DNA from 3 places in the Delftia sp. S65 genome. Region 1 is predicted to be linked to each of the others. Evidence: predicted binding sites of a transcription regulator. Region 1 holds the regulator's gene; each other region holds the start of a gene.

The links. The regulator LexA, encoded in region 1, represses DNA repair genes until DNA is damaged. The targets are predictions, from matches to a motif close to ACTGTATNNNNATACAGT.
Region 2: a site for LexA is predicted at 1,583-1,600, ahead of IAE24_RS24200 (putative DNA modification/repair radical SAM protein). Genes of this name have one in related genera too.
Region 3: a site for LexA is predicted at 2,134-2,151, ahead of recA (recombinase RecA). Genes of this name have one in related genera too.

The regions. Positions count from the first base shown of each region.
Region 1 is NZ_JACVUR010000018.1:76,194-81,957, forward strand. Features, by position in the region: gene IAE24_RS16200 (AAA family ATPase) at 126-683, shown strand; gene IAE24_RS16205 (FecR domain-containing protein) at 731-1,702, opposite strand; gene IAE24_RS16210 (sigma-70 family RNA polymerase sigma factor) at 1,707-2,183, opposite strand; gene IAE24_RS16215 (hypothetical protein) at 2,438-2,860, opposite strand; gene lexA (transcriptional repressor LexA) at 3,023-3,697, opposite strand; gene IAE24_RS16225 (asparaginase) at 3,796-4,785, shown strand; gene adk (adenylate kinase) at 4,878-5,534, opposite strand.
Region 2 is NZ_JACVUR010000040.1:36,961-42,724, reverse strand. Features, by position in the region: gene IAE24_RS24205 (TIGR03915 family putative DNA repair protein) at 1-246, opposite strand, end outside; gene IAE24_RS24200 (putative DNA modification/repair radical SAM protein) at 262-1,581, opposite strand; gene IAE24_RS24195 (SWIM zinc finger family protein) at 2,059-3,504, shown strand; gene IAE24_RS24190 (DUF5691 domain-containing protein) at 3,501-5,273, shown strand; gene IAE24_RS24185 (AAA family ATPase) at 5,344-5,764, shown strand, end outside.
Region 3 is NZ_JACVUR010000022.1:81,584-87,347, forward strand. Features, by position in the region: gene yddG (aromatic amino acid DMT transporter YddG) at 1-324, shown strand, start outside; gene recX (recombination regulator RecX) at 321-797, opposite strand; gene recA (recombinase RecA) at 1,000-2,103, opposite strand; gene IAE24_RS18000 (MarR family winged helix-turn-helix transcriptional regulator) at 2,251-2,751, shown strand; gene IAE24_RS18005 (response regulator) at 2,851-3,525, shown strand; gene IAE24_RS18010 (sensor histidine kinase) at 3,620-5,122, shown strand; gene IAE24_RS18015 (LysR substrate-binding domain-containing protein) at 5,079-5,764, opposite strand, start outside.

The DNA of each region.
Region 1 (5,764 bases):
ATTATTCGCACCATCCATTGGATGGTGGGTTAGCCAGCGGCCTTCAGCGCCATGCAACCCGCCCAGAGGAGGCGGGTTTTTTCATTCCGTCTCCGGGGTTTTCTCAAGCCTTTCAGGAGATGGATATGCAGGTTTCCGAACAGTCCCAGCCCCGTTGCGCAGAATATGCCGATGCCCCTGCCGCCAACGCGCGGCTTGCCACGCTGCACATGGTTTGCGGCAAGATCGGCTCGGGCAAGTCAACGCTGGCGCGGCAATTGGCGGCCGGGCCCGGAACGGTGTTGGTCAGCGAGGATTCCTGGCTGGCCGGCCTGTACCCCGGGGAGATGCAGTCGGTGGCCGATTACGTGCGTTGCAGCACGCGGCTCAAGGGGTTGATGGGGGCGCATGTACAGGCGCTGCTGGACGCTGGCGTGTCGGTGGTGCTGGATTTTCCGGCCAATACCCTGGAGGGGAGGGGGTGGGCGCGCAGCGTGTTCGAGAAAGTGGACGCCTCGCACCGCCTGCATTTTCTGGATGTGCCTGACGAGGTCTGCAAGCAGCGCTTGCGTGTGCGCAATGCGGCAGGCGAGCATCCGTTTCAGGCCAGCGATGAGCAATTCGACCTGATCACGAGCTACTTTGTCGCGCCCTCCGACGAGGAGGGCTTCGACGTGGTGCATCACCCGTATGCGCCGGTCTGAAGTGCCGGCCTGGACAAGAGACTTCGCCACGGCCTCATCCCATCATCTCAGCTTGATCGCGCTTGCACCTCCACCCAATAGCGGGTGCGGCTGCGCAGTTGCAGAGGAAAGCGGCTGACGAGCGCGGCCAGTGCGCGATCCGTGTCATCCACGGGAAAGGCGCCCGAGACAAGCATCCCGGCGACCTCGGCCGAGCAGCCTAGGTAGCCGGGCCGGTAGCGGGCAAGGGCGTCAATCAGCTGGCCCAACGGCATGTCCAGCGCGACCAGGCCGCCTTCATGCCAGCTGGCTGCAAAGGGGTCTGCGGACGTGGGCGGCTGGGTGGCGCTGGACGAGAAGGCTGCCTGCTGTCCGGCCTGCAATTGCGCGGAGGGAGCATCGCTGGCCAGAGGCTGCAGGCGCACGGCCTTTTCCTGCACGGTGACATGGCACAGGCCATCGTCCGCAAGATGGACCGTGAAGCGCGTGCCCAGGGCCAGTACGTGGCCTTGCGGGGTCTGCACGCTGAAGGGGCGGCCCAGCGCGTCGGGCTCGGTGGCGACGAGGATGCGGCCACGGTGCAGGCGCAGCAGGCGCTGGCGGTCGTCAAAAACGGTGTCCAAGGCGGTTGCCGTATCCAGGGCCACCAGGGAGCCGTCGGGTAGCGTCAGATCCCGGCGCTCGCCCGTGGCTGTACGCTGGCCGGCCTGCCAGCTTTCCAGTGGTGCGCCTTTCCAGGCCATCCAGGCCGTGGCGCCGCTGCCCAGGCCCAGAGCCACGCCGCGCATCACGGAGCGGCGGGTGGGCGAGGCGCGACGGCCCAGCGCCTGGCGCGCCAGGGGGGCGGGCAGATGCGACAGCTGCGCGGTGACGGATTGCACGCGCAGCCAGGCGCGCTGGTGGGCGGGATCGGCCTCATGCCATTTTTGCCAGTCCTGTTGCAGGCCTGCTGTGGCAGAGGCGCCGCGCAGTTTCACGTGCCAGGCGGCGGCCTCATGCAAGGCGCGGCGGTCGTTGCCTTCCAGATGTCTCTCGCCCATGTGGCTATGCCAGGACCAGGCAGCAATGCTCCATCGCCCGGGTCAGGTAGTTGCTGACGGTGCGCAGCGATACACCCAGGCGCTGGGCGATCTCTGGGTAGCTCAGTTCCTCGAACTGGGCCAGCACGAAGGCTTCGCGAACCTTGGGAGGAAGGCCCTGGAGCATGCGGTCCACATCCAGCAGTGTCTGCTGGACGATGGCCTGCTCTTCGGGCGAAGGCGCCAGCGATTGCGGCAACTGGGCCAGATAGTCCAGATAGGACTGCTCCAGCGTGCGGCGGCGAAACAGGTCGGCGACCAGGCCCCGGGCGATGGTGGCCAGGTAGCGCCTGGGTTCGCGGATGTCCTGCTGCGGCAGGGGCGAGCGCAGCAGGCGCACAAAGGTGTCCTGGGCCAGGTCGGCGGCATCGTCACGGTTGCCCAGGCGTTTGCGCAGCAGGCTTTCCAGCCAGGGATGGTGGTTCTGGTAGAGGCTGTGCACGGAGAAGGCTGGGGCGGAGGAGGCGGGCGCAGTGGCAATCGCTGCTGCAAAAGATAATAAGAATGCTTATCAATTATCTTTCAGGCCGGCGCCCCTCCCGCAAAGAGGGCGTCCACTTGTTGCATGTGCGCTACAGGACAGTGGCGGCCGCCAGCCTGCACCAGCTTTGCGCAGGCCGATTCCTCGTGCGGCACGCGGTCCGCGCCGCCCAGGTTTGTGTCGTGCAAGGTGTGTCGCACACCTTGCATCGGGCCTCAGTTGGCTGCCGGTCCGCCATGCGCTTCCATGCGCTCCAGCGCAGCGCAGACATCCGCCATGCGCCCGGAGATGAACAGGCATTCCGGCTGCTCCTGCGGCGACCGCTGGATGATGCGCAGACCTGAAGGCTGCTCAGGTGCGGATTGCAGGGCGGGCTGCGTCGGCAGCAAGGGCAGGATCAGCTGGGCATCTCCATGGTCTGCAGCGCGTGCGGCCTTGCCGCGGCGCTGCTGGCTGCGCCGGCGTGCCTTGCTGAAAGAGATCACGTTGGCGGGCTCGGGTGCTGCGGCAGGTAATGGCTGGCACGCAGGGGCTTGTGCAAGAGGCATGGCCGACTCCATGGCGGTCGCAGTCAGGCGGATGCCATGTGCCAGGCGCAGGAAGGAAAAAGAAGACAGTGTTGGCAGAGCGAATCCCATGTGACGACTCCTGTTGGCGTGTTTCAAAGAGGCATGGACACAGGCAGGATTGCGGTTTGCGGGCAAAGCTCCGCCCAGGGCGAAGCTCCAAGGCTTCGCGCCTACCACCTGGGCGGTGCGTGAAATGGGGTGAGGCGGCCTGAGAAGGGCCGCCAGTCCGGCTTACATGGACATGCTGTTGCGGATCAGCCCCACGGCCAGGCCTTCAATGGCAAAGGCCTCTTCAGGGGCGACGCGAATCACCGGGTAATCGGGGTTTTCCGGCAGAAGTTCCACGCCCTGCGTGGTGCGGCGCAGGCGCTTGACGGTGACTTCATCACCCAGGCGCGCCACGACGATCTGGCCGTTGCGGGCTTCGTGTGCGGACTGCACGGCCAGCAGGTCACCGTCCATGATGCCCGCGTCGCGCATGGACATGCCGCGCACGCGCAGCAGATAGTCGGGGCGCGTCTGGAACAGGCTGGGCTCGACGGAATAGGTTTGGTCGATGTGTTCCTGCGCGAGAATGGGCGAGCCGGCCGCAACGCGGCCCACCAGGGGCAGCATCAGCGGTGCCAGGGCCGACAGCGGCAGTCCGAAGCTGGTGCCGCGCGCGGCATTGATGTTGCGCACGGTGTCGGTACGCAGGCGAATGCCGCGCGAGGTGCCGCTGACCAGTTCGATCACACCTTTGCGGGCCAGGGCCTGCAGGTGTTCCTCGGCAGCGTTGGCGGACTTGAAGCCCAGCGTGTTGGCGATTTCCGCGCGGGTGGGAGGCGCGCCCGTGCGGGAGATGGCGGCCTGGATCAGGTCCAGGATCTGTTGCTGGCGGGCGGTGAGCTTGGGATGGTCGAGCATGGCGTGCGTCCGGTCCTTGAGGGCAGATGGCAGGCTGGGAGGCCATCTGATGATTTATACAGTATCTGTATTTTTAACCAGTTTTCCAAGAGGTGCAAGTGGGGCAGTCAAAGTTGGTGATTCTGGGCACGGGCGGGACCATCGCCGGCCGGGCGGATTCGCAGTCGCAGGGCGTGGGGTACAAGGCCGGGCAGATCACGGTGCAGTCGCTGCTGGAGGCCGTGCCGGACCTGGAGCAGCAGGCGCTGGGACCCGTGCAGACGCAGCAGATCGCGCAGGTGGACAGCAAGGATATGGACTGGCCCGTGTGGCGCGCGTTGCTGCGCGCCTGCATGCAGGCACTGGAGGATGCGGACACACGTGCCGTGGTGATCACGCATGGAACGGACACGCTGGAAGAGACGGCCTGGCTGCTGCACAGCCTGCTGCCGGCCACCAAGCCCATTGTGTTGACCTGCGCCATGCGCCCGGCCACGGCCCTGTTGGCAGACGGACCGCAGAATCTTCGCGATGCCGTGACCGTGGCTGCCAGCGGTGGGCGCAGCGGCGTATGGGTGGTGGCAGGCGGCGAGGTGCATGCGGCAGCCCAGGTGCAGAAGGTCCATCCCTACCGGCTGCAGGCAATGCGCTCCGTGGAAGGCGGGCCGCAGGCGTTGGTGGAGGAAGGGCGTGTGCGCTGGCTGGTGCCCGATGCGCCGTCCTCCCCCGCCGCGCCGTCCACGGGGGCCATGGTGCCTGCGACCATGTCATCTGATCTGCTGGCGCTGGATGAGCTGCCCTGGGTCGAGGTGGTGTTCAGCGGCGCCTTGGCGCGTGCCAGCGGTGTGGATGCGCTGGTGGCGGCAGGCGTGCGTGGCATCGTCGTGGCTGGCACGGGCAATGCGACGGTTCACGAAGGCATGGAAGCGGCCTTGCAGCGTGCCCGCGACAAGGGTGTCTGGATCTGGCGGGGCACGCGCTGTGCCGAAGGCCTGCCCGTGGCCTCCGGCCTTGGGACCAACCCGGCAGAGGCCGATCTGGCGCAGCTGCCTGTGGCAAAGGCCCGGATTGCGATGATGCTGGCGCTGGCAGCACAGCCGCGCGATTGAGCCGGGCGGCGACGCCGGCATTTCTTCAATTGCTGGCGGTCAACAAAAAAGCACCCGGCGGGTGCTTTTTTCGTTGCGGCACATGGCCTGCATCACTCAGCCAGTGCAGCCAGTGCGCGTTGGGTGATGTCCTCGACCGAGCCCAGGCCGCTGATGGCTCGGTACTTGGGCGCCGCTGCAGCTTCCTTTTCGGCCCATGCGCGGTAGTAGTCCACCAGGGGGCGGGTCTGGCTGCTGTAGACGTCCAGGCGCTTCTTGACGGTTTCTTCCTTGTCGTCTTCGCGCTGCACCAGCGGCTCGCCGGTCACGTCGTCCTGGCCTTCGACCTTGGGCGGATTGAACTTGACGTGGTAGGTGCGGCCCGAGGCGGGGTGGGAGCGGCGGCCGCTCATGCGCTCGATGATGGCGTCGAAGGGCACGTCGATCTCCAGCACGTAGTCCAGCTTCACGCCAGCGGCCTTCATGGCGTCTGCCTGGGGAATGGTGCGGGGAAATCCATCAAACAGGAAGCCGTTGGCGCAATCGGCCTGGGCGATGCGTTCCTTGACCAGATTGATGATCAGGTCGTCGCTGACCAGTTGGCCGGCGTCCATCACGGCCTTGGCCTGCTGGCCCAGGGGCGTTCCGGCCTTGACGGCGGCACGCAGCATGTCACCGGTGGAAATCTGGGGGATGCCGTACTTCTGGCAGATGAAAGCGGCTTGCGTGCCTTTGCCGGCGCCGGGTGCGCCCAACAAAATCAGTTTCATGGAAGTCCTTGAGGAGAGTAGAAATTCTTGTCTGCCGGATCGGCCCACCGGGGCGGACAGTCCATGCGTCATATTTTTGTCGCGGGCAAGGATAGCACGCACAGGGCTAACACTGGCTTACACGCAGAGGGCAAAACTGTCGCCTGTGCAATCTCCAAAAACTGCGTTTTGCTGTCCGACAAAACCGCATGTGCAGTTGTGTTGTGAATGGCGATGCCGGGCATCGCCAT
Region 2 (5,764 bases), on a different contig from region 1:
CAGGGACAGCCCTGCCTCGCCGGGGCCGGCCAGCCCGGCGAGTGCCGAGGCGGGCATGGCCTGCTGCGGCGCGCTGGAAAACAGGTCCACCCCCGCGCCGAGTGGCTGCGCACCCCGCGTGTCGGGCCACCGCCAGCGCACCAGGGCGGGGTCGGCGCCATGGGCCAGCAGCGCCCTGCAGGCTGCGCGAAAGCCGGGCCAGTCGTCGGGGCTGTCGAGTTCGATGGTGAGGGCCTGTCCGTGCATGGCGTGCTCCAGGTTCTAGAACAGGCTGGCCTGCAGTGCGCTTTGCACGCGCATGCCGCTGTGCCGCGCCTGGGCCTGGCTGGCCTGCGACTGCGCGATCAGCCGCGTGCGCAGCGCGGCCGAGTCGGTCTCGCCCAGCAGGGGGCGGTGGCCGTCGATCAGCACGAAGGGCAGGGCCTTTTGCACGGGGGCGCGCAGCCGCAGCAGGTCGTCCAGCCGCAGCCTGCGCACGCGGCGCGCCGCCAGCAGGCGGTCCACCGTCTGCGTGCCCAGGCCCGGCACACGCAGCAGCAGGCTGCGCGGCGCACGGTTGAGGTCCACGGGGAACTGCTGTCGGTTGGCCAGTGCCCAGGCCAGCTTGGGGTCGATCTCCAGGTCCAGCATGCCGTGGCGGCTGGCCGCCGCGATCTCGCCCGCCCCGTAGCCGTAAAAGCGCATCAGCCAGTCGGCCTGGTAGAGCCGGTGCTCGCGCATGAGGGGCGGCGCCTGCGGCGGTAGATCGCGCGAGGCATCGGGAATGGGGCTGAAGGCCGAGTAGTACACGCGGCGCAGGCCGTAGCCCGCATACAGCGTGTGGCTGGATTCGAGGATGTCGGCATCGGTTGCGCGGTCGGCGCCCACGATCATCTGCGTGCTCTGCCCGCCCGGCGCAAAGCGCGGCACGGCGGCGCGCTGCGCGGGCGCGCCGGGCAGGGACTGCGCCTGGCGCTGCTCGCGCGTGGCCGCGCGCCAGGCCTGCACATGCCGGTCCACGCCCTGCATGGCCTGGCGTATGCGCTGCCCATCCTTTTCAGGCGCGAACTGCGCCAGGCCGCTGGCCGTGGGCAGTTCCACATTGATGCTCAGGCGGTCGGCATGGCGGCCTGCCTGGGCCAGCAATTCGGGCGCGGCATCCGGGATGGTCTTGAGGTGGATGTAGCCGCGAAAGTCATGCTCCTCGCGCAGGCGGCGCGCCACTTCCACCAGTTGCTCCATGGTGTAGTCGCTGGAACGGATGATGCCGCTGGACAGGAACAGCCCCTCGATGCAGTTGCGCCGGTAGAAGTCCAGCGTCAGCTGCACCACCTCGGCCACCGTGAAGCGGGCGCGCTGCACGTTGGAGCTCTTGCGGTTGATGCAGTAGCGGCAGTCGAAGATGCAGACATTGGTCAGCAGGATCTTGAGCAGCGAGATGCAGCGCCCGTCGGGCGCATAGCTGTGGCAGATGCCCATGCCGGTGACCGAGCCCATGCCCTTGCCGTCCAGCGAGTCGCGCCCCTGCGATCCGCTGGAGGCGCAGCTGGCGTCGTACTTGGCGGCGTCGGCGAGGATGAAAAGTTTGCGTTGCAGCTCCATGGCTGTATAAATATACAGTATATTTGCCTGGCACGTCCGGTTTCCTGAGAGCCCATCCCCCAGCCAGGGTCTGGTCCGGCCTTGCCTGGCTGCGGGTCGAGCGCACCGTCGGGATATCGCAATGGCCAGCGGATTGCAATGGATGCCAGTGCAATGGAATGAAACCGTTTTCAGTGCGGAATGAGTGCTTGCTTTCAATGGGTGGCGATGTGCATCGCAGGAAATGGTGAATGCGTGTTTTCTGCGTCTTTCGCAATGCGTGAAGGCTGGCATGGCTTGGTGCCATCAATGCACACGCTGATATAGCGCCGCTGACTGCGCGCCATGGGGTTCCCCATTCATGGGAGAGAGGTTGGGTGTTGTTGTGAATTGTTTCAAATTGCCGATAACTATTGCTGATAGGCTTTCGGGTTTGCCGGGCAGTGCCGTTTCATTCAATGCGCCCGGCGATGACAAACACTTGGAGAGGGAGCTTCGGTGTCGCGTGTATTAGGAACAGAGAGCGAAGTGCTGGCGCTGTCGCCGGACGCCTCATCCAGCAAGGCCGCCAAGGGCCTTCAATCGCCCGCCAAATGGCCCGCCATGGGCGCCAATGATGTGGCGGTCTGGGGTGAATGCCAGGGCAGTGGCAGCAAGCCCTACCAGACCCAGGTGGACCTGTCGGGGCCTTCCTTCAAATGCTCTTGCCCCAGCCGCAAATTCCCCTGCAAGCACGGGCTTGCGCTGATGCTGATGCGTGCCGGCGGGCAAGTCCCCGAAGGCGTTGATCCGCCCGCCTGGGTGCAGACCTGGCTGGACAGCCGCCAGGAAAAGGCCGAGAAGAAAGAGGCCAAGGCTGCCGCCGCAGCGGCCGAGCCGCCACCCGATCCCGAGGTCGCGGCCAAACAGCAGGCCAGGCGCGAGGACAAGCGCTGGGACAAGGTCGAAGCCGGCCTGCAGGAGCTGTCGCTGTGGATGCAGGACATGGTGCGTGCGGGCCTGGCCAACCAGGCCAGCGACACGCAGATGCGCCAGCGCTGGAACAACATGGCCGCGCGCATGGTCGATGCGCAGGCCACCGGCATGGCGGCGCGCATCAAGGATTGCAGGGATCTGGTGGACAGCCACCGCGACTGGCCGCGCGACATGCTGGTGCAGCTGGGCCACTGGCAGTTGATCATCGACGCGGTTCGCCGCCGCGAATCGCTCAGCCCCGAGGTCAAGGCCGACGTGATGGCCGCGCTGGGCTGGCCCATGGACAAGGCCGAGGTGCAGGCCAGGGGCCAGCTGGTCGAGGACGAATGGCTGGTGGCCGGCCTGCGCATGATCGAGCGCGAAGGCCGGCTCATGGAGCGGCGCGTCTGGCTGCAGGGCCAGCGCACCGGGCGCATGGCCCTGGTGCTGGACTATGCGCAGGGCGGGCGCGGCTTTGAATCGGCCTGGGTGCCGGGCCATCGCTACGGCTGCGCGCTGAATTTCTATCCGGGCCATGCGCCGCTGCGCGCCATTGCGGCCAATGGCAACGGGCCTGCGCTGCCTGCCGATGGCGCCAGCCCGCTGGCCACATCGGCAGTGGGCGACGTCCTGCAACTGCTGGGCCAGCGCATTGCCGCCAACCCGCTGCAGGCCACGCAGCCGCTGTGCCAGGACCGGCTGCGGCTGGTGCCCGCCCAGGGCCAGTGGTTCGCGGCCTGGCCCCAGGCGCCGGATGCATCGCCGGTCGCCCCTGGCACGGCGGCGCCAGTGCAGCCCGTTCCCGTGGCGATTGACGATGCCGAGGCCTGGCGCCTGCTGGCGCTCAGCGGCGGTGCGCCCATGCAGCTGTTTGGCGAATGGGAGCCCGGCCCGGCCGTGGGCCGCTGGCGGCTGCTGAGTGCCTGGCAGGCCCGCGAGGGCGAAACCGCCCAGCAATGTATCTGGCAGAACCAGGGTGATCCGGTATGAGCAACGCACAACTTTGGGCTGCGCTGCAGCAATCGGCCATGGTCGGCTCGGACCGGCTGGCCGTGCCGCCTGCGCTGGCTTCGGGCGTGGACCCGTCCGCAAGCGGGTCGCAGCAGGCCGTGCAGGCCGCGCTGCTGCCCCGCACTGACGTGGCCGGTGACTCGCCTGCCCAGCAACTGCTGCGGGCCAGCGCCGTGGCGGCCGTGTTCGAGCGGGCCGGCTGGCAGCCTGGCGCGCAGGTGCGCCTGACGGCACCGCTGGCCGTGCCGGCCGCAGCGCCTGCGGAGTCGCGCACCGCGCCTGCCGATGCGCGCCTGCACACCCTGATGGGCGACGTGCTCAAGGACGGCCCGTTCGAGCTGCAGGCCTCCATGCTGCGCACCCTGGACCAGGCCGGCCAGCGCCTGCCCCATGACCTGCTGGTGCCTGCGCTGGAGCAGGGCCGCCAGTCCGTGGAGCTGCGCCAGTGGCTGGCCCCCGTGCTGGGCGAGCGCGGGCGCTGGCTGGGCACGCTCAACCCGCAATGGGGCTATGCCAGCGGCGTGGAGGAAACCGCCGACCCCGAACTGGTCTGGCAGGAGGGCTCGGTGGAGCAGCGCGTGGCCCTGCTGCGCAGCGAGCGCGCAACCGATGCCGCCAAGGCCCGCACGCGACTGGAAGGCAGCCTGAAGGAGCTGGGCGCCAAGGAGCGCCTGCCCCTGGTCCAGGCCCTGGCCGTGGGGCTGGGCATGGACGATGAGCCGCTGCTCGAAAAACTGCTGTCCGACCGCAGCAAGGAGATCCGCGAGAACGCCGCGCAAATGCTCTCGTGCCTGCCGGACAGCGCGCACAGCCAGCGCGTCATGGGCTGGATGCAGTCCATGCTGCAGCAGGACGACAAGGGCCAGTGGATCGTGGAGCCTCCCGAAGAAGGCCTCAAGGAATGGGAGCGCGACGGCATCACGCTCAAGCCCGACGCCTACCACCGTGGCGGCAAGAAGGCCTGGCTGCTGGAGCAGATGGTGCAGCTCACGCCCGTGTCCTTCTGGACCCGCGCCCTGGGCCTGACGCCACTGGAAGTGATGGAGTGGAGCCGGCGCAGCGACTGGAAGTCCTCGCTGCGCCAGGGCTGGGTGCAGGCCCTGCAGTACCAGCTGGACGTGGAATGGATCGATGCCGCCCAGACCATGGGCCGCGACATGCGCCACGACGCGCTCCTGCCCGCCCTCATGGCCCGACTGTCCCGCGAGGAACGCGAGTCCCGCTGGATTGCCCAGTTCGAGCGCGACAGGCACAAGCTCATCGATGCCATCGAGGGCATGTCCCAGTCGCTGGGCGGTGCCGAACTGCTCTCGCCCGCGCTGTCGGCGCGGCTGACCGAGGCACTGCACGTGGCCGTGGGCGGCAAGCAGATCACGGGCAACTGGCACAGCTACCGCGCCGACCAGGCCCTGCTGTCCTGTGCGCGCATGCTGGACGTGACCGCGCTGGAGCGCTTTGCCGAACTGTGGCGCAAGCCCTCGGTGCTGGATGCGCAGCCCGAGCCTGAGCCCGAGCCGCAAACCGAACCTGCGGCAGCTGCGGCAGCAGTCACGGCCACCGCTGCCGCCACAGCCGCTGCAGTTGCCGCACCGGCAAGCATTCCCCTCACGCCCCAGCAGCAGGCGCGCCTCGAACGCAGCCGCGTGCGGCCCTGGGACGAGGAGCGCATGCGCGGCCATCTGGAGCGCATCGTCGATCTGCGCCTGGGCCTGCACCAGGCCTTTGTTGCCCTGCGCGGCCCGGCCTGAGCCGCGCCCGTCCTGCCGCATACCCCGAACCGAACCGAATCCAACCCTTACCCCTTCCCGGAAGCACACCATGAGCCAAGTCCTGCGCCAGCATGCCGAACAGCAATTCGCCGAAGAACTCGAAGCCCTGCGCAAGGTGGACGACCGTCCGCGTCCGCCCAACTGGAAGCTCTCGCCCTGGGCCGTGCTCCAGTACCTGATGGGCGGCAAGCTCGGCAACGGCTTCGAGGTCAGCCCCAAGTACATCGGCAATCCGCGCCTGATGGAAATCGCCGTCTCCACCCTGGCCACAGACCGCGCCCTGCTGCTGTACGGCGTGCCGGGCACGGCCAAGTCCTGGGTGTCCGAGCACCTGTCGGCCGCCGTCAGCGGCGACTCCACCATGCTGGTGCAGGGCACGGCCGGCACCAGCGAGGAGCAGCTGCGCTACGGCTGGAACTACGCCCAACTGCTGGCCCACGGCCCGTCCGAGAAGGCGCTGATCCCCAGCC
Region 3 (5,764 bases), on a different contig from region 1:
TTCCTGATATGGACCGCGCTGGCGCTGTGGATCAAATGGCTGTGGCTGGGCGGTGAAGGCGGCATGCAATGGTCAGGCACCGTGGTGCTGCAATTGCTGGCCGTGGGCGGGCTCACCGCCCTGGGCTACAGCTGCTGGGAGCACGGCATACAGCACGGGCATCTGGCCGTGATGGCTGCAGCGTCGTACTTCACGCCCGTATTCTCTGCCTTGCTGGCCAGTGCCTGGCTGCAGGTGCAGCCGGGCTGGGGCTTCTGGCAGGGCGTGGTGCTGGTGACCGTGGGGTCGCTGGTGTGCTGGGGTGCGACCCGGCGCGCAGACTAGCCTTCGTCCTCTGCTCCTGCATCCCAGTCTTCGCTGCGGCCCCGCAGCACCTTGCTCGCAATTTCTCCACCAAAACCGCGCGCGGCCAGAAAGCGCATCTGCTTGAGTCGTTCCTGCGGTGTGGTCGGTAGTGCGCCGAAGCGCTGGCGCCATACGGCAAGGGCGCGCTGCAGTTCGGTGGCGCGCAGTTGCTCTGCGGCGGCGCGCACCAGGCCGTCGTCCAGTCCCTTGTTGCGCAACTCCTGCACCACGCGTGCCGTGCCAAAGCGCGCGGCCTTGCGGTGCAGCACGGACTCGGCCACGCGCTGGGCACTGATGAAGCCGCGCTGCTCCAGCGCGTCGAGCATGGCGCCCAGGTCTTCGCCTTCCTCCACATGGGGGGCGAGCTTGCGTTCCAGCTCCAGCCGTGAATGTTCGCGCTGGCCCAGCAGCTTGAGCGCCCGGCCCTTGAGCGACAGCTTGGCGAATCCCATGCGGCAATGTCTCCTGAATCGTCCCGAGTAAAAAAGGCCCCCACGCTCCCCTTGCTGCGCAAGGTCCGCTGCCCCCCAAGGGGGCCGCTTTTTTGCCTTGGGGCGTCCCGGCGATAAAAAAGGCGCAGACGTGAGCCTGCGCCAAGATGGCAAACACAGTGTGTGCAGGCGCGGCGGCGCCTGCAGTGAGGGGTCAGGCCGCTCAGGCTTCGATCACGCCGTCCTTGTCGGCCTTGGCCTTGCCCGCCTTGGCGGCCTTGGCTTCGGGGGCATCGCCACCGGCCGTGGGCAGCAGGGCGATGCCCAGGCTGTCGCGCACCTTGTTCTCGATTTCCACGGCCAGGCCGCTGTTCTCGCGCAGGAATTCGCGGGCGTTGTCGCGGCCCTGGCCGATCTTCTCGCCGTTGTAGGCATACCAGGCGCCCGACTTGTCGAGGATCTTGGCGTTGACGCCCATGTCCAGGATTTCACCTTCGCGCGAGATGCCTTCGCCGAAGAGGATGTCGAACTCGGCGGTCTTGAACGGAGGCGAGACCTTGTTCTTGACGACCTTGACCTTGGTCTCGTTGCCGATGGCCTCGTCGCCCTTCTTGATGGTGCCGGTGCGGCGGATGTCCAGGCGGACCGAGGCGTAGAACTTCAACGCATTGCCGCCCGTGGTGGTTTCGGGGCTGCCGAACATCACGCCGATCTTCATGCGGATCTGGTTGATGAAGATGACCATGCAGTTGGTCTTCTTGATGGTGGCTGTCAGCTTGCGCAGCGCCTGGCTCATCAGGCGGGCCTGCAGGCCGGGCAGCTGGTCGCCCATCTCGCCTTCGATTTCGGCCCGGGGTGTGAGGGCGGCCACCGAGTCCACGACGATCATGTCCACGGCGCCCGAGCGCACCAGGCTGTCCACGATTTCCAGGGCCTGCTCGCCGGTATCGGGCTGGCTGATCAGCACTTCGTTGAGGTTCACGCCCAGCTTCTGGGCGTAGCTGGTGTCCAGTGCGTGCTCGGCGTCGATGAAGGCGCAGGTGCCGCCCTGCTTTTGCATTTCGGCGATGACCTGCAGCGTCAGCGTGGTCTTGCCCGAGGATTCAGGGCCGTAGATCTCGATCACGCGGCCACGGGGCAGGCCGCCCACGCCCAGGGCGATGTCCAGGCCCAGCGAGCCGGTGGAGACGACCTGGATGTCCTGGATGGCTTCGCCTTCACCCAGGCGCATGATCGTGCCCTTGCCGAACTGCTTTTCGATCTGGGCGAGTGCGGCCTGCAGGGCCTTGGCTTTTTCACTGTTGGCGGTGGTGACGGCGGTGTTCATGCGGACTCCTGGGTTGGCTGGGGTTTCAGCTCTGTATTTGCATTCAGGCTGGATGCTTGAACAGTAGTTTATGGGCTTGTTGGTTTGTTTTGTTGGTGTTTTTAGTCAGTTTTCCTGACTTGTTGGATTTGCCTCCACAATGCATCCATGAGTGAGTTTTCCCCCGTCACGCCGCCCGCCGACGCCTGGCGCCAGACCCACCTGGGCCGCCTGCTCGGCCATGCCATGCGGCGGTTCGACGCGCGTGTGCTGCAGCTCATGGCGCGCGATGTGGAGGTGCCGCTGGCGCTGTCCAATCTTGCGGCGCGCGACAAGGTGGGAGCGGCCCACATCCACATCACGCGGCATCTGTCGCTGGCTGGCGACAGGCTCACCGACCTGGCCGAGCGCGCTGGCATGACCAAGCAGTCCATGGGCGACCTGGTGGCCCAGTGCGAGGCCTGGGGCCTGGTCACGCGCGAAAGCGACGAGCGCGATGCGCGCGCACGCCGCATCCGCTTCACGCCTGCGGGCCTGGCATGGCTGCAGGCCTTCCATGACGCCGTGTCCCAGGCCGAGGCCGAGTTCCGCGAGGAAGTCGGCGACGACATCGCCACCGTGGTGGCGCTGGGGCTGGAGGCCTATGCGGGCGGCGGCTCACTCGGGTAAGGTCCCTGCCCGTGGGGCGGGGCCCATCCTAGAATCCTAGGAATCAAAGACGCGCATTTCCAACATCCAGAGCGCGTCTGTATTTCAGGAGACAACCCCATGCGCATTCTGATTGCCGAAGACGACCAGGTCCTGGCCGATGGTCTGCTGCGCAGCCTGCGCGGCTCGGGCGCCGTGGTCAGCCATGTGGCCAACGGCAGCGAGGCCGATACCGCGCTGATGACCAGCAGCGAATTCGACCTGCTCATCCTGGACCTGGGTCTGCCCAAGATGCACGGGCTCGAAGTGCTCAAGAAGCTGCGCGGCCGGGGCGATGCGCTGCCGGTGCTGATCCTCACGGCGGCCGACAGCGTGGAAGAGCGCGTGCAGGGGCTGGACTACGGCGCCGACGACTACATGGCCAAGCCGTTTGCGCTGTCCGAGCTGGAGGCGCGTGTGCGCGCGCTCACGCGGCGCGGCATGGGTGGCGCCAGCAGCACCATCAAGCATGGTCCCCTGGTCTACGACCAGGCCGGCCGCGTGGCCACCATCGACGGCAAGATGGTCGAGCTGTCGGCGCGCGAGCTGGGCCTGCTGGAAGTGCTGCTGCAGCGTGCGGGCCGGCTGGTCAGCAAGGACCAGTTGGTCGAGCGCCTGTGCGAATGGGGCGACGAGGTCAGCAACAATGCCATCGAGGTCTATATCCACCGCCTGCGCAAGAAGATAGAGCGCGGCCCCATCCGCATCGCCACCGTGCGCGGCCTGGGCTACTGCCTTGAGAAGATCGCTTCCTGAGGCCGCTGCCCTGGCTGTCAGGCCCGGGTTGGCTTGCCTGCGCATAGTGGCGGATGCCACGGGGCCGTGAACCCGTCGTGAGGGCTGCCCGCCGATGAAAATCTTCCAGCGTGAACAGCGCTCACTGTTCGGCGAGATCCTTGACTGGATGCTCACGCCGCTGCTGCTGCTGTGGCCCGTGAGCCTGGCGCTGACCTGGCTGGTGGCCCAGGGCCTGGCCAACAAGCCGTTCGATCGCGCGCTGGAGTACAACGCCCAGGCGCTGGCGCAGCTGGTGATGGTGCAGCAGGGCAAGGTGCTGTTCAACCTGCCGCAATCGGCCAGCGAGATCCTGCGCGCCGACGAGTCGGACACCGTGTATTTCCAGGTGCTGGGCGTCAAGGGCGAGTACCTGGCCGGCGAGCGCGATCTGCCGCTGCCGCCTGAGTCCGACGATCCGCCATCCGGCGATCTATCGCCCGGCGGTGCACCGACCGGCGGGGCCGTGCAACTGCGCGATGCGGAGTTTCGCGGCATTGACCTGCGCGTGGCCCATGTCTGGGTGCGCATGCCCCTGCCCGACGAGCCCCAGGCCCTGGTCCAGGTGGCCGAGACGCGCGAAAAGCGCAGCGTGCTGGCCACGGAAATCATCAAGGGCGTGATGCTGCCCCAGTTCGTCATCCTGCCCCTGGCCGCCTTGCTGGTGTGGCTGGCGCTGGCGCGCGGCATCAAGCCGCTGCACCGGCTGGAGGAGCGCATCCGCGCGCGCCGGCCCGAGGACCTCTCGCCCATCAACCACAAGGACGTGCCGCTGGAAGTCGTGCCGCTGGTGGACTCGGTCAACGACCTGCTGGGTCGGCTCGGTGATTCGCTGGCCACGCAAAAGCGCTTTCTGGCCGACGCGGCCCACCAACTCAAGACACCGCTGGCCGGGCTGCGCATGCAGGCCGAACTGGCCCAGCGCGAGGGCGTGAGCACGGAGGAGTTGCGGCAGTCCCTGGCACAGATCGCGCGCTCCAGCATCCGTGCCACGCACACGGTGAACCAGTTGCTGGCGCTGGCGCGCGCCGAGAGCGCCGGCGTGGGCCGCGGCCTGGCCATGCAGCCCTGCAACCTGGTGCGCATCGTCACCGACGTGGTGCGCGACTGCCTGCCGCGCGCCATGGACAAGCATGTGGACCTGGGATACGACGGCGCCGAGTCATCGGCCACCGGCGTCTGGCTGCAGGGCAACGCCACGCTGCTGACGGAGCTGGTGCGCAACCTCGTGGACAACGCCATCAACTACACGCCTTCCAGCAGCAGCCGGCCCGGCATGGTCACGGTGCGCGTGCTGGCCGATCCCTTCGGCCAGGTCCTGTTGCTGCAGGTGGAGGATTCGGGACCCGGCGTGCCCGAGGCCGAGCGCGAGCTGGTGTTCCAGCCGTTCTACCGCGTGCTGGGCTCGGAGGCCGATGGCTCGGGCCTGGGCCTGCCCATCGTGCTGGAGATCGCGCGCCAGCATGGCGCCCAGGTGGTGCTGGAAGATGCGCATCCTGGCCAGCAGCCGCCGGGTGCGCGTTTCAGCGTGCGCTTCAAGGCGCTGCGCTCGCCGCCGTCGCCCAAGCCTGCGGCATAGGTGGCGGGGCATCCCCGGCTGCCGCAGATTCCCCGGGAGCCACAGGCGCCACCGCGATCCGTCCCGGCGTCTGCGCGGCATGGTCCACCAGCCAGTTGCGGAAGATGCCCAGGGTGCCGTGGTTGGCACGGTCGGCCGGGTAGCACAGCCAGTAGCCCAGGGCGCTCTGGTAGCCGTGCTGGGGCAGGGGCTCGTTCACCAGGCCGGCCGCGATCTCGTCGTGCACCAGGCAGCGTGGCACCAGGGCGATGCCCATGCCGGCCATCACGGCGCGGATGATGGTCTGGAACTGGTCGAACTGCGGGCCCGCAAGGGGGCTGATGCCGTTGACGCCATGGGCCTCGCTCCAGCGCGCCCAGGCATCGGGAATGGTCACATGGCGCAGCCGGGTGCAGCGCGCCACGTCCTGGGGGGTGGTGATGCGTGCCTCGGGGCCCGCGCCGCGCGGCGGTGCGATCAACGCCACCTGGCGGCCCACCAGATAGTGGGCATGCGCGCCATTCCAGTGCCCGTCGCCAAACAAAATTGCGCAGTCCAGCCCCGGACTGTCAAATTGGTAGCTGTGTACGTAGGGTACAAAGTGCAGCGTGATCTGTGGATAGCGCTGCTGAAACTGGGGCAGCCTGGGGATCAGCCACTTGG